One region of the Microbacterium sp. JZ31 genome, then DNA from elsewhere that is predicted to be linked to it. Evidence: predicted binding sites of a transcription regulator. Region 1 holds the regulator's gene; each other region holds the start of a gene.
The links. The regulator HrcA, encoded in region 1, represses chaperone genes, less so after heat shock. The targets are predictions, from matches to a motif close to TTNGCACTCGNNNNNNNCGAGTGCNAA.
Positions count from the first base shown of each region.

Region 2: the regulator HrcA is predicted to act here: its motif matches at 1,592-1,618, upstream of groL (chaperonin GroEL).
Region 3: the regulator HrcA is predicted to act here: its motif matches at 4,143-4,169, upstream of BJP60_RS14770 (Hsp20/alpha crystallin family protein).

Region 1 covers NZ_CP017661.1:1,584,280-1,591,616, reverse strand. The annotation lists gene lepA (translation elongation factor 4) at 1-586, shown strand, start outside; gene BJP60_RS07605 (DUF1990 family protein) at 618-1,271, shown strand; gene hemW (radical SAM family heme chaperone HemW) at 1,271-2,488, shown strand; gene hrcA (heat-inducible transcriptional repressor HrcA) at 2,735-3,775, shown strand; gene dnaJ (molecular chaperone DnaJ) at 3,859-4,974, shown strand; gene BJP60_RS07585 (16S rRNA (uracil(1498)-N(3))-methyltransferase) at 4,981-5,706, shown strand; gene BJP60_RS07580 (HIT domain-containing protein) at 5,748-6,098, shown strand; gene BJP60_RS07575 (PhoH family protein) at 6,148-7,176, shown strand; gene ybeY (rRNA maturation RNase YbeY) at 7,170-7,337, shown strand, end outside.
Region 2 covers NZ_CP017661.1:2,554,576-2,561,912, forward strand. The annotation lists gene groL (chaperonin GroEL) at 1-1,554, opposite strand, end outside; gene BJP60_RS12160 (cold-shock protein) at 1,755-1,958, opposite strand; gene BJP60_RS12165 (LytR C-terminal domain-containing protein) at 2,075-2,614, opposite strand; gene BJP60_RS12170 (DUF3263 domain-containing protein) at 2,669-2,908, opposite strand; gene BJP60_RS12175 (DUF2332 domain-containing protein) at 2,967-3,956, opposite strand; gene msrB (peptide-methionine (R)-S-oxide reductase MsrB) at 4,056-4,484, shown strand; gene BJP60_RS12185 (nitroreductase family protein) at 4,484-5,026, shown strand; gene BJP60_RS12190 (DMT family transporter) at 5,088-6,047, opposite strand; gene BJP60_RS12195 (DUF2975 domain-containing protein) at 6,160-6,645, shown strand; gene BJP60_RS12200 (helix-turn-helix domain-containing protein) at 6,645-6,896, shown strand; gene BJP60_RS12205 (serine/threonine-protein kinase) at 7,040-7,337, shown strand, end outside.
Region 3 covers NZ_CP017661.1:3,113,629-3,120,965, forward strand. The annotation lists gene BJP60_RS14750 (glycosyltransferase) at 1-9, opposite strand, end outside; gene BJP60_RS14755 (CCA tRNA nucleotidyltransferase) at 134-1,561, opposite strand; gene BJP60_RS14760 (EamA family transporter) at 1,641-2,483, shown strand; partial or broken gene BJP60_RS14765 (DUF7059 domain-containing protein) at 2,500-4,037, opposite strand; gene BJP60_RS14770 (Hsp20/alpha crystallin family protein) at 4,236-4,670, shown strand; gene galK (galactokinase) at 4,861-6,069, opposite strand; gene galT (galactose-1-phosphate uridylyltransferase) at 6,066-7,253, opposite strand.

The DNA.
Region 1 (7,337 bases):
CCTGACGCCCAAGGACTACGTCGGCACCGTCATGGACCTGTGCCAGACGCGTCGCGGCACGCTGCTCGGCATGGACTACCTCTCGGAGGAGCGCGTCGAGCTGAAGTACACGATGCCGCTGGGTGAGATCGTGTTCGACTTCTTCGACCAGCTCAAGAGCCGCACGCAGGGTTACGCGAGCCTCGACTACGAGCCGGCAGGGCGACAGGACGCCGACCTGGTCAAGGTCGACATCCTGCTGCAGGGCGACCGTGTCGATGCGTTCAGCGCGATCGTCCACCGTGACAAGGCCTACGCGTACGGCACGACGATGACCGAGCGCCTGCGCAAGCTCATCCCGCGCCAGCAGTTCGAGGTGCCGATCCAGGCCGCGATCGGCGCGCGGATCATCGCGCGCGAGAACATCCGCGCGATCCGCAAGGACGTGCTCGCCAAGTGCTACGGCGGCGACATCACGCGCAAGCGCAAGCTGCTCGAGAAGCAGAAGGAGGGCAAGAAGCGCATGAAGACCATCGGTCGCGTCGAGGTGCCCCAGAACGCGTTCATCGCGGCGCTCTCGGGCGACGTCGAGAGCAAGGCCAAGTAGAGGCTCAGGCTCGGCACGTAGGGTGGATCACATGCGTCGCGGCACCTTCCAGGACGAGACGGTCGACTATGCGGCGGTCGGCGCCACGCAGGCGCACGACCTGCTGCAGTACCCGCCGGAGCACAGCCTCCCGGCGGCCGATTCGTGGCGCATCGGCAGCGGTGAGGACCGCTTCCGCACGGCCGGCGACGCGCTGCTGTCGTGGGGTGCCCTGAAGGGCGCGGGCCTGCGGGTCACCGACGTGCGCCCCGCTCCCGGGCCTGCGTACTCGGGCGTCAGCTTCGACGGCGAGGGCAACGCGATCGCGCCGTCGAAGCTCGAGACCGATCAGCGCTACGACGCCGAGGGCACGCCGTACGCCGGCCCCGGCACCACGCTGCGCGTGCACGGCCGCGTGAACGGGATGCGCGCCGACGCAGAGCTCCGCGTGATCTTCGTGATCGAGGAGGCGCGGCGCGTGGGCTTCGCGCTCGGCACCGTGGGCGGATCGATGGTGAGCGGCGAGGAGTCGTTCACCATCGAGTGGCGCGAGAACGACGAGGTGTGGTTCACGGTCAAGGCGTTCGACCGCCCCGTCGGACTGCTCTACCGGATGTTCCGCGGCTTCGTGCGGCGTCGTCGCCGCGCGCTGTTCGCCGGCTACCTCCGCGCGATCTCGCCGCTGTTCGCCACGCCGGGCTCGTGATGGCAGGTCCCCTCCCGCTGGGCGATCCCGCTCCGGCGGACGGCCGCCTGCCCGCGCAGATCCGGATCGATCCGGATGCCGACTTCGGCGTGTACCTGCACGTGCCGTTCTGCCGCGTGCGCTGCGGCTACTGCGACTTCAACACCTACACATCGGGCGAGCTGCGCGGGGCGCGCCAGGACCAGTACGCCGACACGCTGCTGCACGAGATCGCGCTCGGCCGCGAGGTGCTGGCCGAGGCGGGCCCCATTCGTCCGGCGTCCACGGTGTTCTTCGGCGGCGGCACGCCCACGCTGCTGCCGGCGGGCGACCTGGGTCGGATGCTCGACGGCGTGCGCACGGCGTTCGGGATCGCCGACGGCGCGGAGGTCACGGTCGAGGCGAATCCCGACACCGTGACACCCGCCGTCGCGCACGAGCTCGCGGCATCCGGCGTGACGCGGATGTCGATCGGCATGCAGTCATCGGTGCCGCACGTGCTCGCGGCCCTCGACCGCACCCACACGCCGGGCAACGTGCGGACGGCCGTCGACGCCGCCCGCGACGCGGGCCTCGACGTCAGCGTCGACCTCATCTACGGCGCACCGGGGGAGACGCTCGCCGACTGGGAGGCATCGCTCGACGCGGCGCTGGCCCTCGAGTCCGACCACATCTCCGCCTATGCGCTGATCATCGAGGACGGCACGAAGCTCGCCCGCCAGATCAAGCGCGGCGAGGTCCCCGCCCCGGATGACGACCTGCAGGCCGACATGTACGAGCTCGCCGACGCCAAGCTCGCCGCGGCCGGCTTCGACTGGTATGAGGTGAGCAACTGGTCGCGCGGCGAGCACCACCGCTCGCGGCACAACCTCGCGTACTGGCGCGGCCTCGACTGGTGGGGCTTCGGACCGGGCGCCCACAGCCACGTCGGCGGCCTGCGCTGGTGGAACGTCAAGCACCCCGCCGCGTACGCGCAGCGTCTCGCGACCGGATCGTCGCCCGCCGCGGGGCGGGAGACGCCCGATCCGGACGCCCGCGCCCTGGAGCGGGTGCTGCTGGAGAGCCGGATCCGCGAGGGACTGGCGGTCGACGCGCTGGGACCCGGCGCCCGGCGCGCGGTCGCGGGACTGGTCGCCGACGGTCTGGTCGACGGCGCCGCTGCGGTGCGCGGCCGCGTGGTGCTGACGCTCAAGGGCCGCCTGCTCGCCGACGCGGTGGTGCGCGCCCTCACGGAGTGACGAACAGCTGGGTTGGAGCCCCCTCTCGCTCGTTGAGCGACGAGCGCAGCGAGGAGTCGAAACGGCTCGGACTTCCCGCGGCTGCAGCCCTGGCGGGGTTCGAGTCGTTTCGACTCGCTTCGCTCGCTCAACGAACAAGCGGGTTGCCGCGTCTGCGGCCCGGCGGGGTTCGGCGCGTTCACCGCGATCCTCGCTAGAATTGGCACTCAGAACGATCGAGTGCCAAGCGCGACGGGGGAGGTGCCCATGGTCACGGAACGCGGACTGCAGGTGCTCCGCGCGATCGTGCAGGACTACGTCGACACGCACGAGCCGGTCGGCAGCAAGTCGATCGTCGATCGCCATGCCTTCGGCGTGTCCGCGGCGACGATCCGGAACGACATGGCGCTGCTGGAGGACGAGGAGCTGATCACCGCTCCGCACACGTCCTCGGGGCGTGTCCCGACCGACAAGGGCTACCGCGTCTTCGTCGATCATCTCGCCGAGCTGCGGCCGCTGTCGTCGGCGCAGCGCTCGGCGATCTCGACGTTCCTGGCGGATCCGGCCGACCTCGACGACCTGCTCGCCCGCACCGTCCGGCTGCTGACACAGCTGACGGGTCAGGTCGCGCTCGTGCAGTACCCGTCGTTCGCGTCCGCGAACGTGACGCACGTCGAGCTCGTGCGCCTCGACGAGTTCCGCATGCTCGTGATCATCGTGACCGATACGGGTCGCGTCTCGCAGCGCCTCACGGCCACGCCGCGGGGTGTGGACGAGGAGGACGTGGCGGTGCTGCGGGCGCAGCTCGCCGCGCTCATCACGGGCCGCTCGGTGCGCTCGGGTTCCGAGCGGATCGAGCAGCTGCGCGCGTCGGCCCCGACCGACCGGTCGCGCCTCGACGAAGCGCTCCTGACGATCTCCGCGGTCGTGGCGGAGGAGCTCGACGAGTTCCGTCAGGATCGTCTCGTGATGGCCGGAGCGGCGACGCTCGCCAAGCGCGAGCAGGACTTCCGCGGCAGCATCCATCCGCTCCTCGAGGCCATCGAGGAACAGGTGACGCTGCTGCGGCTGATGTCGGAGATGGCAGCGGATGAGAAGGGGCTGTCGGCGAGCATCGGACGCGAGAACGAGGCTTTCGGGCTCGCGGAGGCGTCCATCATCGCGAGCGACTACGACGCGGCAATCGGCCGCGCGCGCGTCGGGCTCATGGGTCCGACGCGCATGGACTACCCCAGCAATCTGGCCGCGGCCCGCGCGGTCGCGCGGTACCTGACCCGGCTGCTGGACGAGGACGAGCACCGCCGCTGAGGCGGACGGAGATCCGGATCGCGCGCTGCGCGCGATCCTCGAGAGGGCCGGATCGCGCGCAGCGCGGTCCTGAAAGGCGAAGTGTGGCTGACCACTACGAGGTTCTCGGGGTGTCGCGCGAGGCGAGCTCCGACGAGATCAAGAAGGCGTATCGCAAGCTGGCGCGCCAGCTGCACCCCGACGTGAACCCGAGCGAGGAGGCGGCGGAGCAGTTCAAGCTCGTCACGCACGCCTACGAGGTGCTGAGCGACGACGAGAAGCGTCGCCGCTACGACATGGGCGGCGACGACAGCCTCTTCGGCGGTGCCGGCGCGGGCTTCGGCGGCTTCGGCGACATCTTCGAGACGTTCTTCGGGGCCGGGGGCGGCGGCCGCGGCGGGCGACCGCGCTCGCGCCGTGAGCGCGGCCAGGACGCGCTGGTGCGCGTCACGCTCGAGCTCGGAGACGTCGTCTTCGGCGCGCACCGCGATCTCGAGGTCGACACGGCCGTGCTGTGCGACACATGCCAGGGGTCGTGCTGCCAGCCCGGCACGGGCCCGGAGCGCTGCGAGATCTGCGGCGGGTCCGGCCACGTGCAGCGCCAGGTCCGCAGCCTCCTCGGCAACGTCGTCACGTCGCAGCCGTGCGGCGCGTGCCAGGGCTACGGCACGACGATCCCGCACCCGTGCCCGACCTGCGGCGGCCAGGGCCGCGTCCGCTCGCGCCGAACGGTGTCGGTCGACATCCCGGCCGGCGTCGAGTCGGGCCTGCGCCTGCAGCTTCCCGGGTCGGGCGAGGTGGGTCCCGCGGGCGGACCGCACGGCGATCTCTACATCGAGGTGCAGGTCACGCCGCACCCCGTGTTCAGCCGCGACGGCGACGACCTGCTCGCCACGCTCGAGGTGTCGATGACCGACGCCATCCTGGGCACCACCACGACGATCGACGCCCTCGACGGCCCCGTCGACCTCGAGCTCCGCCCGGGCGTGCAGGGCGGCGATGTCCTCACCATCAAGGACCGCGGCATCACGGGCTTGCGCACCTCGCAGCGCGGCGACCTGCGCGTGGGCGTGCACGTCGTGACCCCGACGCGCCTGGACGCAAAGCAGCGCGCGCTCGTGGAGGAGCTCGCCAAGCGCTCGAAGGCGCCCCGGCCGCGACTCGCCGAGTTCCACCAGGGGTTGTTCTCCAAGCTGCGCGACCGCTTCCGGAACGGCTGACCCGGCGTGGCGCTGCACTTCGTCGACGAGACGGCCGGATCCGCGCAGCCCGGCGACGCCCTCACGCTCACGGGAGCGGAGGCGCACCACGCCGCGTCGGTGCGGCGCGTGCGCGTGGGGGAGGCCGTGTCCGTGACCGATGGCCGCGGCGCGTGGCTCGAGGGCGCGTGCGAGAGCGTGGCCCCGCGCGAGGTCGTGGTCCGGATCACCGCCCGCCGCGACGAGGAGGCGCCGCTGCCGCGCATCGCGCTCGCGCAGGCGCTCGCGAAGGGCGACCGCGACGAGATGGCGGTGCAGGCGGCCACCGAGCTCGGCGTCGATGAGATCGTGCCCTGGCAGGCATCGCGCAGCGTGTCGCGCTGGGAGGGTCCGAAGGCCGAGAAGGGCCGCGCGCGCTGGGCGACGATCGTGCGCGAGGCGGCCAAGCAGGCGCACCGCGCGTGGCTTCCCGAGGTGACCCCCATCGCGACCACCGCGGCGCTCGCGGCCCGGCCCGACCGGATCCTCGTGCTCGAGCCCACGGCGGACGAGCGGCTCAGTGTGACCGACGTCGCGGACGCGGAGTCCATCCTGCTGATCGTCGGTCCCGAGGGCGGCATCGCGCCGGACGAGCAGCAGCGCCTGCGTGACGCGGGCGCCCGGCTCGTGCGCCTCGGCGACACCGTGCTGCGCACGTCGACCGCGGGCCCCGCGGCGCTTGCGCTGCTGAACGCGCGCCTCGGGCGCTGGTGAGTCCCGACCGCGGCCGGGACCCCGCGCATAGACTGGACGACATGGCTGAACCCTCGATCTTCACCCGCATTCTGCAGGGCGACATCCCGGGCGAGATCGTGGCGGAGACCGAGCGCGTCTTCGCCATCAAGGACATCTCGCCGCAGGCGCCGCTGCATCTGCTGGTGATCCCCAAGACGCAGGAGTACCGCGACGTCGCGGCCCTCGCGGCGGGCGATCCGTCGCTGCTGGCCGAGATGATCACCCTCGCGAACGACCTCGCGGCCGAGCACGCCGACGGTGACTTCCGCGTGCTGTTCAACACCGGCGCCGGTGCCGGTCAGACCGTGTTCCACGTCCACGCGCACGTGCTCGCGGGCGGCCTGGGAGAGAAGAGCCTCGTCGGTGGCTGATCCGCGATCCGAAGACATCACCGAGACCGTCACGGCAGACGGAGTCGCCATGGTGCAGCTCCTCGGCCCGCAGGACAGGCTGCTGCGCATGGTCGAGGGCGCGCACCCCGACGTCGACGTGCACGTGCGCGGCAACGAGATCACGCTGCGCGGGTCCGCCGACGCCGTGCGCGCGGCGCGTGCGCTGGTCGACGAGCTGCTGCAGATGACGAAGGCCGGACACGCCCTGGGCGAGGCCGACGTGCAGAGTTCGGCCCGCATGCTGCGCGACGAGGGCGGTCCGCGCCCGAGCGAGGTCATGGGCGAGGCCATCCTGTCCAGCCGCGGCAAGTCCATCCGCCCCAAGACGGTCGGGCAGAAGGAGTACGTCGACGCGATCGACGAGAACACGATCGTGTTCGGCATCGGCCCGGCCGGTACCGGCAAGACCTATCTCGCGATGGCGAAGGCCGTGCAGGCCCTGCAGCGCCGCGAGGTGGAGCGCATCATCCTGACGCGCCCGGCGGTCGAGGCGGGGGAGCGGCTGGGATTCCTCCCCGGCACGCTGACGGACAAGATCGACCCGTATCTTCGCCCGCTGTACGACGCGCTCAACGAGATGATGGATCCGGAGCTCGTCCCCAAGCTCATGGCGACCGGCACGATCGAGGTCGCCCCGCTGGCGTATATGCGCGGCCGCACGCTGAACAACTCCTTCGTCGTGCTCGACGAGGCGCAGAACACCACGCCCGAGCAGATGAAGATGTTCCTGACGCGCCTCGGGTTCGGCACCAAGATGGTCGTCACGGGAGACATCACGCAGGTCGACCTGCCGCAGGGCGCGTCGGGACTGCGCCTCGTGACGCGCGTGCTCGACCGGATCGACGACATCCACTTCTCGCGCCTGTCGAGCGACGACGTCGTGCGGCACTCGCTCGTCGGCAGGATCGTCGACGCGTACAGCGAGTACGACGAGCGCCGGATGGCGGCGCGCCACGAGCGCGACGAGGCCACCGAGTTCGCCAACCGAGCCGAGCGCCGCGCGACGACGCGCCCCGCGGGCCCCCGTGACCGCATGCCCAAGCGAGGACGATCGTGATCGACATCAACAACGAGTCCGCCGTCGAGATCGACGAGTCGGTGCTGCTGCGGCTGACGCAGGACAACCTGGCGGCCTTGCATGTCTCGCCCGACGCGGACGTGGCGATCGTGCTCGTCGACGAGGGCGCCATGGAGCAGCTGCACCTGCAGTGGATGGAC
Region 2 (7,337 bases), 970 kb from region 1:
GACGGCCTCGGTCGTGAGGAAAAGACCGGCGATCGACGCGGCGTTCTGCAGCGCCGAGCGCGTCACCTTGGCCGGGTCGATGATGCCCTGCGCGAACAGGTCACCGTACTCGCCCGAGGCGGCGTTCAGGCCGTGGCCGACGGGAAGGTCGGCGACCTTGTTGGCCACGACGCCCGGCTCGAGACCGGCGTTGAGGGCGATCTGCTTCAGCGGGGCCTCGATCGCGACCTTGACGATGTTCGCGCCGGTCGCCTCGTCACCATCGAGGGCCAGGCCGTCGAAGGCCGACTTGCCGGCCTGGATGAGCGCGACGCCACCACCGGCGACGATGCCCTCCTCGACGGCGGCCTTCGCGTTGCGGACGGCGTCCTCGATGCGGTGCTTGCGCTCCTTGAGCTCGACCTCGGTGGCCGCGCCCGCCTTGATGACGGCGACGCCGCCGGCGAGCTTGGCGAGGCGCTCCTGCAGCTTCTCGCGGTCGTAGTCGCTGTCGGTGTTCTCGATCTCGCGGCGGATCTGGGTCACGCGACCCTCGATCTGCTCCGCCTCACCGGCACCCTCGACGATCGTGGTCTCGTCCTTCGTGACGATGACCTTGCGCGCGCGGCCGAGCAGGTCGAGGTCGGTGTTCTCGAGCTTGAGGCCGACCTCCTCCGTGATGACCTGGCCGCCGGTCAGGATCGCGATGTCCTGCAGCTGGGCCTTGCGGCGGTCGCCGAAGCCGGGGGCCTTGACGGCGACCGACTTGAAGATGCCGCGGATCTTGTTCAGCACGAGCGTCGCGAGCGCCTCGCCCTCGACGTCCTCGGCGATGATGACGAGCTCCTTGCCCGACTGGATCACCTTGTCGACGACGGGCAGAAGGTCCTTGATGTTCGAGATCTTCTGGTTCGCGATGAGGATGTACGGGTCCTCGAAGACGGCCTCCTGGCGCTCCGGGTCCGTGACGAAGTAGGGGTTCAGGTAGCCCTTGTCGAAGCGCATGCCCTCGGTGAGCTCGAGCTCGGTGCCGAAGGTGTTCGACTCCTCGACGGTGACGACACCCTCCTTGCCCACCTTGTCGATGGCCTCGGCGATGAGCTCGCCGATCGCGGGGTCGGCGGCCGAGATCGACGCGGTCGCAGCGATCTGCTCCTTCGACTCGACCTCCTTGGCCTGCGCGAGCAGCTCGTCCGACAGCGCCTTGACGGCCTTCTCGATGCCGCGCTTGAGGCTGATCGGGTCGGCGCCGGCCGCCACGTTGCGGAGGCCCTCGCGGACGAGCGCCTGGGCGAGGACGGTCGCGGTGGTGGTGCCGTCGCCGGCGACGTCGTCGGTCTTCTTGGCGACCTCCTTGACGAGCTCGGCGCCGATCTTCTCGTACGGGTCGTCGAGCTCGATCTCCTTGGCGATCGAGACGCCGTCGTTCGTGATCGTGGGGGCGCCCCACTTCTTCTCGAGCACGACGTTGCGACCGCGCGGGCCGAGCGTCACCTTGACGGCGTCGGCCAGCGTGTTGAGGCCGCGCTCGAGGCCGCGACGGGCCTCCTCGTCGAAAGCGATCATCTTTGCCATGGTGTAGTCGTCCCTCCCGGACGTAGGCGTGTGGTCTTTAGCACTCACCTGACGGGAGTGCCAGGACGATTCTGGCACTCACCCCCATCGAGTGCAAGCCGCGCGGAACCCGCAGCCGCACACGCGGAATGGCGCCCCGCGAACGATGTCGCGGGGCGCCATTCGAAGGGCTGCGGCGAGCCGGTCGTCGAGCGAGACGCTCAGACCGGGCGGACCGCCTCGGCCTGCGGACCCTTCTGACCGGCGCCGACCTGGAACTCGACGGCCTGGCCCTCCTCGAGGACGCGGAAGCCGCTCATCTCGATGTTCGAGTAGTGGACGAAGACGTCCTGGCTGCCGTCCGCCACGGTGATGAACCCGTAGCCCTTCTCGGCGTTGAACCACTTGACGGTGCCCTGGGTCATGCGAACTCTCCTGGTGCTGGGCCTCCTGAGGGAGGCGACTACCGGGGAATCGTATCCGCGTGATTCAGCGCCCGAGCGGCGCGGAGGCGACTGTTGACACGCCCGAATAGAACTGTTTACTCGGCCGAAACACGGTCGAGTCCGACGACGACCGTGAGCTCCTTGGCGTCCTCGTCCGTGTTCGCGTACTGGTCGCTCTGCTCGGTGCGCGCGCCGCCGATCGCCTCCGCCACCCCGAGGGCCGCGGCCTCCTCCTCGGGCGAGGCGTAGTAGACGGTCGTGGCCGGGAAGTCGGAGGCGGAGGACTCGCTCGGCAGCACCATGTCCTGGGTCCATCCGGCCGCGACGAGCTCGCTCGCGACCTGCTCGGCGACGCCGGTCGTGCCGGTGCCGTTGAGCACGAGGATCGTGTAGGTCGTGTCGACCACCGGAGCGACCGTCGGGGTGGCCTGCGGCTGCTCGGGCAGATCCGTCGCGCGCTGCGACAGCACGAGGAAGCCGATGATGCCGGCGACGGTCAGCACGACGGTCGCGAGCAGCGCCCACAGCAGCACGACGCCGCGCGGCGTGCGCTGCTGCTCGGCACGGTGGGCGCCGACGCGCGAGGCCTGACGGGGGACGTCGTCGAAGCGGTCCCGGGGATAGCTGGTCGGCACGACACGATCGTACCCGGGGAGCCTGACCCTCCCGACGGCGGCCGGAACCCGGGGTCAGCCCGCGATGCGGGAGCGCGCCGCGTCGCGCGCGTCGCGCATCCGGCGCAGGCGGCCGATGAGGAGCGGGTCGGCGGCGAGCGCGTCGCCCGAGTCGATCAGGCGGCCGAGCAGCTGGTAGTAGCGTGCGGGCGCCATCTCGAGCTCCGAGCGGATCGCCTCCTCCTTCGCCCCGCCGTGCACGCGCCAGCGGGACTCGAAGTCGAGCAGCGCGCGGTCGCGGTCGGAGAGGGGCACGCGCTCGAGGCTACGCACTCGCCGCGCGCGAGCCGGGAGGCGCACCGGGAGCCCGGCGTCACGCGCGCCAGTCGATCCAGGATCCGAGCGGATCGGCGGCCGCGAGCACGCGCCCGTCGAGCGCGAGCGCGAATCCGGGCCAGTCGTCCGCGTCGATCGGCGGCCGCCAGGCGTCGTGCAGCCGGGGCTGGTCGAGCGTGATCCAGCGGACGCCGCCCGCGCGCACCCGCGCCGGATCCGCGGCGTCCGCCGTGAGGGCCGCGATCAGCGCGTCCCTTCGGGCCCGGGGCACGTACGGCAGCACGCCCGGCGTCGTGACGACGAGCGTCGCGTCGGCGGGAGCCTGCGCCGCGACGGCGCGGACCACGTCGAGGTCCGCGACGTCGCCCGGGACGAGGAGCGGCGGATCGGCGGCGACGATGTCGAGCGCGGCCGCGATGCGCGCCGCGCGCTCGTGCTCCTCCGGCCACACCAGGCCCTCGAGCCACGCGCGGTCCGCCGGGACCCGCGCGTCCAGCGGCTGCAGGTCGATCCCCGCGCGCCACACGATGTCCTGGAGGGCGAGCTCCGGCAGAGGCGCGCCCCGCACCTCGGCCTCCAGCACGACCGTGGAGGCGCCGAGTCGCGTGTCCCCGTAGCGGTACGCGTAGCGATCCGGATACAGACACAGGCCGCCCGAGGCGCCCAGCTCGAGCAGCGCGATCGGCCCGGGCACCAGGCAGAGCGCCGGCAGCAGCGCGGCGCAGCGGAGCGGCTCGTTCGTCTGCAGGCTGCGGGCCGAGCACTCGGCGACGACCGCGTCCGCGTGCGCGCGGACGAACTGCGACCAGCCGGCGGTCTCGCGCGGCGCCCCCAGCATCCGCGTCACGGCGAACACCAGCGGCGGCTGGCGGTGCGTCGCCGGTACACGGGCCAGGATGTCGCAGAGCTCCGCGTCCTCCGAGACCGTGCGCGCCCACGCCAGATAGGTGTCGGAACGGCCGGGGGCCTCCTCGCGCGCGAACCGCGCGAAGCGCTCGGCCACCGCGCCGCGCTCGTCCGTCTGCATCCCTCCATTCTCCTGTCGGGCGCACGGGACGCCGGTCGTCACACTCGGCCCTCCCGGTCTCGCGCGGCCGTACGCTGGATGCGAGCCTGGGAGGAATCCATGTCGTACAACATCAGCAAGTCCGAGGACGAGTGGCGCAGCGAGCTGTCGCCCGAGCAGTACGCCGTGCTGCGCGAGGCCGGCACCGAGCGTCCCTGGACGGGTGAGCTGCTGGACGAGGAGCGCGCCGGCCTCTACACGTGTGCCGCGTGCGGAAGCGAGCTGTTCAAGAGCGGCACGAAGTTCGACTCGCACTGCGGATGGCCGAGCTTCTACGAGTCGATCCGCCCCGACGCGGTGCAGCTGCTCGAGGACAACAGCCACGGCATGGAGCGCACCGAGGTGCGCTGCGCGAACTGCGGCTCGCACCTGGGCCACGTCTTCCCCGACGGCTTCGGTACGCCCACGGGCGACCGCTACTGCATGAACTCGCTGTCGCTGAACTTCACCCCCGAGGAGAGCGACGCGCAGAGCGCGCCGAGCGCCTGATGTCCGCGCTCGAGGCGATGCGGGCCCGCCGCTCGCTGTCGAAGGTCACGGACGAGGCGCCCACGCACGAGGAGCTCGTCGAGCTCGTGTCGGCCGCCGGTCGCGTCGCCGACCACAAGGAGCTCAGGCCCTGGCGCCTGATCGAGCTGCGCGGCGACGATCGACTGGTGCTGGGCCGCGCCATCGCGAAGGCCGAGGGCAAGAAGGGCGTGTACTCCAAGCCGCTGCGCGCTCCGCTCCTGATCGCGGTCGTCGCGTCGATCCGGTCCAAGAAGGTCGAGGCGTGGGAGCAGGAGGCCACCGCGGCGGGCGTCGCGCATGCGCTGAGTCTCCTGCTCGACGAGGCCGGCTGGGGCGTGTTCTGGCGCACGGGCGATTACATGCGCGCGAAGGCCGTCATCAAGGCGCACGGGCTCGAGAAGGGCGAGCGTCTGCTCGGCTGGCTGTACGTCGGCGGCAAGCCGGAGCGCTCGCGTCCGCTCCGCGGCAAGACCGTCGACGGCGAGCGGTTCCTGTCGCGCATGCCGCGCAAGAAGGGCTGACGGCTCAGTCCAGCGCGTCCGCTCTCTCGAAGTCCTCGCGGCGGCCGGCGACATCGACCGGTCAGCGGACGCGGCGGCGCCCGAAGGCGGCGATCGCGACGCCCACGCATGCGACGAGCACGGTGATCGCCGACCGGAGAGGCGACGGCGGCACGGCCGGCGGCCACACGCGATCGAGGACGAAAGCGCCGATCAGCATCCCGAGCACGGAGCCCAGCGAGAGCAGAAGCACGCCGATGCGCGGGGCCAGCGCCGCTGAGACGAAGATGTAGAGCACGCCCAGCGCACCGCCCGTGTAGAGCCAAGGACTCGCCGGCAGCGGAGCGACGCCTGCTTGCGGCACCTGCACCGCGGCGAGAGCCACGAGCGCGAACGTGCCACCGATGAAGTTGACGAGCGTGGCGGCCAGCGCCGATCCGGTCTTGACCTGCAGCCGGCCGTTCGTGCCTTGCTGCCATGCGAGACCCGCGCCCACCAGAACGGGAAGGACGAGCATCCACACGGGTGCGTCACCGACGGTGCCCCCCGTGAGCGAGATCACGACGGCTGTCAACGCCAACGCCACTCCCAGGACGCGCGGCATCGTGACGGCGCTCACTCCGGCCGGGCTGTACCCCACGCGGTCCAGCACGAGTCCGCTGAGGGTCTGCCCGGCGACGAGCCCCACCGTGAATAAGGCCGCGCCGATGACGCCGACCACGAGACCCTGCATCGCCACCGTGAACGCGCCCGCGGTGCCGCCGATCAGCAGCCACCACGGGATGTCGCGTGCGCGGATACCCCGGCCGAGCCGCGCGACAGCCGCCCTCGCGGACGGCAGCGCCGCCGAGAGCGCGATCGTGAGCACGAGACCCGTGCCGAACGAGATCACCGCCGCGACGATCCCGTTGTGCAGCTCGGCGCCTAGCGCCCCATTGATGCGCGACTGCAGGGCGGTCAGGACGCCCACGCCGATCGCCGCAGCCAGTGCCACGACGCCGCCCCATCGATCTCGCGCGGCCGATCGGGAGGAAGCGCTCATCCCCTCCACCCTACGCCGAGCCGTCGTCCCACAGCACATCGGACCATCGAGAGCATTGCGGAATCTATCGTCTTTCGATAGATTCATCCTGTTCTTCGATGAAGGAGGCCCCATGGGCAAGTACGTCGTCCTGGCGCTGCAGATCGTGATCGCGCTCTCGCTCGCCGGCTCGCTCGTCGTGCAGACCGTGATCCTGCCCCTGCTGTGGATCGATCTCGAGGGCGAGGTGCTGTGGGGGCGGATCGCCCTGATCACGATCGCGGCGCTGTGGATCCTGGGCCTGCAGGTCTGCGCTGTGTGCATCTGGCGGCTGCTGGCGATGGTGCGCCGCGGATCCGTCTTCTCCCCCGCCGCGTTCCGCTGGGTCGACGTGATCATCGGCGCGATCGCGTTCGACGCGGTGGTCACGTTCGCACTGGCGGTGCTGCTCGCGATCGGGCCCACCGCGCCGGGCGTGGTCGCGCTCGTGTGCGGGGCCTCGCTCGTGACGGCGGGTGTGGCGCTGCTCGTCGTCGTGATGCGGCGGCTGCTGCAGCAGGCGATGGACCGTGAGACCGAGGCGCGCACGCTGCGATCCGAGCTGGACGAGGTCATCTGATGGCGATCATCGTGGACGTCGACGTGATGCTCGCGCGGCGCAAGATGGCGGTCGGCACGCTCGCCGAGCGCGTGGGCATCACGCCCGCGAACCTCGCCGTGCTGAAGAACGGGCGCGCCAAGGCCGTCCGCTTCACGACGCTGGATGCGATCTGCCGCGTGCTGGAGTGCCAGCCGGGCGACGTGCTGCGCTGGGAGCCCGACGCCGCGCCCGAGGCCGGCGCGGCGGAGGCCGGCGCGACGACCGCGTGACGCCCGCGCTCACCCGGGCGTGAGGCCCCGCTGCGAGCCGGGGCGAGCGGAGCGGGGCATCCGTCACGGCCCGTTCCGCCTCACGCGTGTCGCGCGTTGTCAACCCACATTGCCCATCCAGCGGGTGTCCGTACCGTGGTGACATGACCGGAAGCGAACCCGAATCGCCCACGGCCGCGATGCTGGACGGGCGTTACCGCCTTCTCGAATGCGTCGGGAAGGGCGGCATGTCGCGCGTGCACCGCGCCGAGGACACGGCCCTCGGCCGGATCGTCGCGATCAAGCTGATGGCCGACATGGGAGACGAGGACGCGGCCCGCGCCCGCGGCGAGGTGGCGGTGCTGGCCTCGCTCAGCCACCCCGCCCTCGTGACCCTGTTCGATGCCCACATCGGCGCGGGCCAGGACTACCTCGTGATGGAGTTCGTCGACGGCCCGACGC
Region 3 (7,337 bases), 1.5 Mb from region 1:
GTCTGTCACGTTCGGCCTCGCAGTGCTGTTCGTGGCGGCACCGTCTCTCGGCACGGGATCGGGCACGAGGCGACGGGAAGTCGAGAGCCGAGCCTAGCCGAACGGGCGCGCGCGCCCCGGAAGGCGTGCCGGATCAGCCCTGCGCCGCCCACCACTCGCGCAGGCGCCGCTCGGCCTCGTCGGCGCCGAGCACGCCCTCGTCCAGGCGCAGGTCGAGGAGGAAGCGGTACGCCTTGCCCACCTGGGGCCCCGGAGTGATGCCGAGCACCTCCTGGATGCGGTTGCCGTCGAGCTCCGGCCGGATGGCGTCGAGCTCCTCCTGCTCGCGCAGGGTCACGATGCGGGCCTCGATGTCGTCGTACGCCGTCGCGAGCCGCTGCGCCTTGCGCCGGTTGCGCGTCGTGACGTCGGCGCGCGTCAGGATGTGCAGGCGCTCGAGCTGCGCACCCGCGTCGCGCACGTACCGGCGCACGGCCGAGTCGGTCCAGGCGCCCTCGGCGTAGCCGAAGAAGCGCAGGTGCAGCTCGATCAGCGTCGTCACCGCGTCGATCGTGTCGCCGTCGAACCGCAGCGCCTGCAGGCGCTTGCGCGCCATCCGCGCCCCCACGATGTCGTGGTGGTGGAACGTGACGACGCCGCCCTTCTCGAGCTTGCGGGTGCGGGGCTTGCCGATGTCGTGCAGCAGCGCGGCCAGGCGCAGCGGGACATCCGGATCCTTCCCCGGGAAGCGCTCGTGCTCGTGGTCGATCGCCTGGCGCAGCACCGTGAGGGAGTGCTCGTACACGTCCTTGTGGTGATGGTGCTCGTCCACCTCGAGGCGCAGCGCCGACACCTCCGGAAGGAACTCCTCGATCAACTCCGTCTCGACGAGCACGCGGATGCCGGACACCGGATCGTCCGTCGCGAGCAGCCGCGTGAGCTCGCCCTGGATCCGCTCCGGGCTCACGATCGACAGCGTCTGGCGCAGCGCCTCGATCGCGGAGAGCGTGCCGTGCTCGACCTCGAAGTTCAGCTGGGATGCAAAGCGCGCGGCGCGCAGCATGCGGAGGGGATCGTCGCCGAAGCTGATGCGCGGGTCGATCGGAGTGCGCAGGACGCCGGCGACGAGGTCCTCGACACCGCCGGTGGGGTCGATCAGCTTGACCTCGGGCACGCGCAGCGCCATGGCGTTGACCGTGAAGTCGCGGCGCACGAGGTCGGCCTCGAGCGTGTCGCCGAACTCCACGGCGGGCTTGCGCGTGACGCCGTCGTAGCTGTCGGCGCGGTAGGTCGTGATCTCGACCTGCTCGCCGCGCACGCGGGCGCCGATCGTGCCGAACGCGCGGCCGATGTCCCACTGCGCCGAGGAGATCGGCGTGATGATCCGCAGGATGTCGTCGGGACGCGCGTCCGTCGTGAAGTCGAGGTCGTGCGTCGCGCGGCCGAGCAGCGCATCGCGCACCGGACCGCCGACGATCGCGAGATCGTGCCCCGCGTCGGCGAACGCGCGGGCGAGCGCCGACACCACCGGCGAGGCCGCCAGGTCGCCGAGACGCGCGACACCGTCGGCCATGTTGAGCATGGGTTCCAGTCTAGAGAGGCCGCGTCGTGCCGAGCCGACCCCGCGTCGCCACGGGTGGGCCCACCGCTAGCCTGGCGGGATGACGGCGATCCTGCTCGCGCTCGCATCCGCCGCCGCATACGGCGTCTCCGACTTCTTCGGAGGACTCTTCTCGAAGCGCCACAGCGCCTGGACCATTGCGTTCTGGGGGCAGCTCGGCGCTCTGCTCACCGCGGGGCTGCTGGCGCTGTGGGTCGGCGGCCGCCCCCAGCCGCCGGATTTCCTGTGGGCGGGCGTGGCCGGTGTCGGGTCGGCGCTCGGCACGGCGTTCCTGTATCGCGGACTGGCCGGCGGCCGGATGAGCGTAGTCGCCCCGATCTCGGCCGTGGTGAGCGCAGCCGTGCCGATCGTCGTCGGCGTCGCGACGGGGGAGCGGCCGGCCGCTCTCACGTGGGTCGGCATCGCCGTGGGGCTCGTGGCGATCTGGCTCGTGGCGCGGGCTCCGGATCCCGCGGGCGGGACGCGCGAGGGCGCGGCGGCATCCGTCCGCGACGGCGTGATCGCGGGCGCGGGCTTCGGCGCCTACTTCGCCGCGATCGGTCAGGTGCGCGAGGAAGCCGGCCTGTGGCCCAACGCGGCGAGCATGGTGGTCGCCGCGTTGGTGCTGCTCGGCGTCCTGCTCGCCGTGCGCGCACCGCTGCGGCTGCCGCCGCGTCGCGCCGGTCTGGCGCTGCTGCCCGGCGTTCTCGGCGCGGTCGCGCTCACGCTGTTCCTGCTCGCCTCGCAGGCGGGCCTGCTCACCGTGGTCGCGGTGATCGCGTCGCTCTACCCCGCCGCGACCGTGATCCTCGCCGCCGCCGTGCTGCACGAGCGCATCCACCGCGGCCAGGCCGTCGGGCTCGCCGCGTGCGCGGCGGCGGTCGCGCTGGTCGCGGTGGGGTAGCCGCGCCGGCGCAGGCTCAGGCGAACGTCAGGAATCCGTCGACGAGCAGCTCCCGCACGCGCGGCAGCAGCTCGGCGCGCAGGGCGGATCCGTCCGCCTCCAGCAGGTCGGCGATGGCCGCGATGAGCGGGCCCACCGGCAGGTCGCCGTCGCACGCTCCCACGAGCGCCGCGAGCCCCGGATCCGCCTGGATGGCGCGGCCGAACCCCGCGCCCTGGCGCAGCTCGATCACCTGCGGGTCGCCCATGCCGGGCAGGTGGTGCCGTGCCTCCGTGACGTCCGCGGCCGCGCGCAGCGTCGCCGCGGCGAGCGCGTCGTCGTCCATGTCCGCCAGCCGGTCGTGCGCAGCGAGCGCCTGCGCGAGGTGATCGCCGAGCCCGCCCTCCGAGGGAATCGGGTGCGTCACGCGCTCGTAGCGGGCAAGAGCAGGCGCGCCGGTCGCGCGGCGCAGCAGCACGTAGCCGAAGCCGATCGCCGTGACGCCGCGCGCGGAGAAGTCGTCGAGCCACGCGGCCAGCAGCTCGTCGTGACGCGGCGTGCCGGGCGTCGTGCCGCCGTCGCGGATCCACATCTCGGCGTACTGGATCGGATCCAGCTGCTCGCGCTCGACCACCCACGCCTCGAGCGGCACGGGGGAGGAGGCCACCCACGCGCGCACGCGCTCCAGTCCGTCGACGCCGTCGCGGGTCTCCCAGTTGCCGAGCAGCTGCGCGGTCCCGCCGGGGCGCTCGGGCCCGCCCTCCCGCAGATGCGCACCGACGCCGCGCACGACCTGCTCCACGAGCGCGTCGCCCACCAGCCCCCGTCGCGATACTCGTAACCGGGCACGCCGGCCGCACGCGGCGTGATGACGAACGGCGGATTGGTCACGATCCTGTCGAACGTCTCTCCCGCCACGGGCTCGAACAGGCTGCCCAGACGCGTCTCGATGCCCTCGTCGTGGTTGAGCAGCGCGTTCAGCCGCGTGAACGCCAGCGCCCGCTCGGACAGGTCGGTCGCCACCACAGACGCGGCGTACCGCCGCGCCCGCAGCGCCTGGATGCCGCATCCCGTGCCGAGATCCAGCACGCGCTCCGCGGGTGTCGGCAGCTGCAGCGCCGCGAGCGTGAGGGAGGCGCCGCCCACCCCGAGCACGTGGTCCTCGGCCAGCGCGCCCCCTCCCATGGCGATCTCGTCGAGGTCGCTCGCCAGCCACCACTCGCCGGCTCCCTCGCTGTCGAGGTACGACTGGGGCCGGATGATGGCGCGGGGCACGACGGGATCGGCGCGCTCGGCGAGCCCGAGCGCGTGCAGCCCGTCGGCGCCGAGCGTCGGCAGCGCGGCGTCGACCGTCGCCCGCGGCTGCGGCATGCCGAGCACGAGCAGGCGGCCGAGCGTGGCGAGCGCATCCTGTCGGTCCCCGAGACCGCGCAGCGCCGGGACGCGCAGGCCGCGGCCGATCGCATCGTCCGCCTCGACGCCCCAGGCGGCGCGCAGGGCTTCGGATCGGAAGCGCGCCGCGCGCAGATCGGTCGCGAGGGCGGCGCAGAGCTCGGCGTCGGGGTGCGGTGTCACGCTCCCATTCAACCCCGCGCATCCGGCTGTCGCCGGGTTCAGGACGGCAGGACGGCGCCCGTCCGCTGTGCGAACAGCCTTCCAGCGAACTCTTAACCATCGGATCTGGCACTCTCACCGCCAGAGTGCTAATTCATATAGCGAGTCCTCACGACTCAGGTCTGAAGCGCCACGAACAGACAAGAGGAGGAGATCACGATGGCGATGTTCTTCGACCCGTTCCGCGAGTTCGACCGCATGGCCGAGCAGCTGTTCGACCGTCAGGGTCCGCGGCTGATGCCGATGGACCTCTACCGCGAGGGCGACCACTACGTCCTGAGCGCCGACCTCCCGGGGATCGACCCGGGCAGCGTCGACATCGACGTGGACGGCCAGCTGCTGACAATCCGCGCGGAGCGCACGGCGCGCAGCGCCGAGGGAGTGAAGTGGATCACGCGCGAGCGCACGACGGGATCGTTCCTGCGCCAGCTCAATCTGGGGCAGGGCATCGACACGGCCGGCATCTCGGCGACGTACGACAACGGCGTGCTGAGCGTGCTCATCCCGATCACCGAGAAGGCGAAGCCCCGCAAGGTGGAGGTCCAGCGCTCGGTGACCGGCGCGCAGGACGTCACGCCCGAGCTGACGAGCTGACGCCCGTGCCGCGCTGAGCCGATCCACGGGGGATCCGGATCCGTCCGGGTCCCCCTTCTCATGCCCGCCGTCCGCATGACGCAGGATCGGCACGTCCGACACGCCGGGACACGCCGGCGCCTCGGCGTGTCGGCGCCATCGGCTCCTGCGTTGTGCGGATGACGGAGCACGCGAAGGCGGACCCGGTGGGTCAGCTGTCGCGCCGCGCGCCCTCCGACGGCACGACGGCGAAGACGTGCGGCGCCGTGTAGCCGCGGTCGGCGAACGCCCGCGCGGCGGCGTCCGCCACCGCGTCGGCAGCGCTCGCCTCGACGAGCGCGATGGCGGAGCCGCCGAAGCCGCCGCCCGTCATGCGCGCGCCGATCGCGCCGGCCCCGAGCGCGGCCTCGACGGCCGTGTCGAGTTCGGGGACCGAGATCTCGAAGTCGTCGCGCATCGACGCGTGCGACGCCACGAGCAGCTCGCCGATCGCGCGCGGTCCGGACGCGCCGAGCGCCCCCACGGTGTCGAGCACGCGCTGATTCTCGGTGACGATGTGCCGCACCCGGCGGAACGTGACCTCGTCCAGGAGGTCGCGAGCGCGGTCGAGGTCCGCTGCCCCGACGTCGCGCAGCGACGGCACGCCCAGCGCCGCGGCGCCGCGCTCGCACGCGGCCCGACGGTCGCGATAGCCGCCGCTGGCATGCGCGTGCTCGACCTTGGTGTCGATCGCGAGCAGCACGAGGCCCTCGCGCTCCAGGCCGAGATCGACCGAGCGGGTCTCGAGGCTCCGGCAGTCGAGGAACGTCGCGGCATCCGCCCGGCCCATGATCGACGAGACCTGATCCATGATCCCGGTCGGGGCGCCGACGGCCTCGTTCTCCGCGCGGCGACCGGCCTTCGCCAGGTCCAGCGGTGCGAGGTCGAGCCGCCACAGGTCGTTCAGCGCGGCCGCGACGGAGCCCTCGATGGCCGCCGAGGAGGACAGTCCCGCGCCGACCGGCACGTCGGAGGCGATCGCGATGTCGACGCCCGGCACGTCCGTTCCCGCGCGGCCGGCCGCGGCGAGCGCGGCCCACGCCACGCCGAGCGGGTATGCCGCCCACTCGGGCACCGTGCCTGCCGCGACCGCGGCGCCCGCGGATCCGCCGAAGGCGTCCGCGAGCGCGGGGACCGGCAGCTCGACGGCACCGGGCGCGAACGTCGACGCGACGCGCAGCACGCCGTCCCGACGGAGGCGCGCGGCCGCGTACGTGCGGTACTGGATCGCGAAGGGGAGGACGAAGCCCTCGTTGTAGTCCGTGTGCTCGCCGATGAGGTTCGCCCGGCCCGCGGACGACCAGACCCCTTCCGGCTCCCCGCCGACGAGCTCGGTGAAGAGGTGCGCGGCATCCTGCAGCGCGGTCTGCGACGCGGTCACTCGACGTCCTCCGTGATGGTTGCGAGGGCCTCACGCAGTCGATCGGCGCTCTGCTCGGGCGGGATGTCGCCGATCCAGGCGCCCATGGCGGCCTCCGATCCGGCGAGGAACTTGAGCTTGTCGGCCCCGCGGCGCGGCGACGTCAGCTGCAGGTGCAGCCGCGCGCTGTCGCGCCCGAGGTCGACCGGTGCCTGATGCCAGGCCGCGATGTACGGCGTCGGCGTCCCGTAGAGCGCGTCGACGCCGCGCAGCAGCCGCAGGTACAGCGGGGCGAGCTCGTCGCGCTCGGCGTCGCTCAGCGCCGCGAAGTCGGCGACGTGGCGTCGGGGTGCCATGTGCACCTCGATGGGCCAGCGCGCCGCGAACGGCACGTACGCGATCCAGTGCTCGCCCTCCAGCAGCACGCGGGGCCCTGCGGCCTCGAACTCGATGATGCGCGAGAACAGGTCGGCGCCCTCGCGTTCGATCGCGGCGAGCAGCAGGCTGGTGCGCGGCGTGACGTACGGGTACGCGTAGATCTGGCCGTGCGGGTGCTGCAGCGTCACGCCGATCTCGGCACCGCGGTTCTCGAACACGAACACCTGCCGCACGCCCGGCAGCGCCGACAGCGCCGCCGTGCGGTCGGCCCACGCCTCGATCACGGTGCGCGCACGCGTGACCGACTGCGTGCCGAAGGATCCCGTGCGCTCGGGGCTGAAGCACACGACCTCGCAGCGGCCGACCGAGGTGCGCGAGCGGCCGAGGCCCGGAGCGACGAGGTCGTCGAGTCCGCGCGCCGGATCGGCGGCCGCGGGCGCGGTGCCGACCGCCTTGTCGAGCGCGGGTCCGAACGAGGGGGAGCGGTTCTCGAAGACCGCGACGTCGTACAGGCTCGGCAGCTCGGACGGGTTCGTGGGCGACTGGGGCGCGAGCGGATCCAGGTCCGCGGGCGGCATCACGACGCGGCTCTGCCGCGCGGCGGCCACCGAGATCCAGTCGCCCGTCAGGACGTCGCGGCGCATCGTCGCGGTCTCGGGACGCGGCGGCAGGTCGCGCTCGTCGACGTGGCGCTCGGGGGGCAGGGTCGTGCCGGGGTCGTCGTAGTAGAGCAGCTCGCGACCGTCGGCGAGCGTCGTCGCGCGCCGCACGACGCCGGCACCGAGCTCGACCGGCTCTGGCGTCGTCTGATTCGGGGAGGAGGTCATCGGAATCCTTCGGCGTGCGCGTGTTGACGTCAACATGCATGATAGGTGCTGAGGTTGCGGTGCCCGCAACAGCAAGGGGTGATC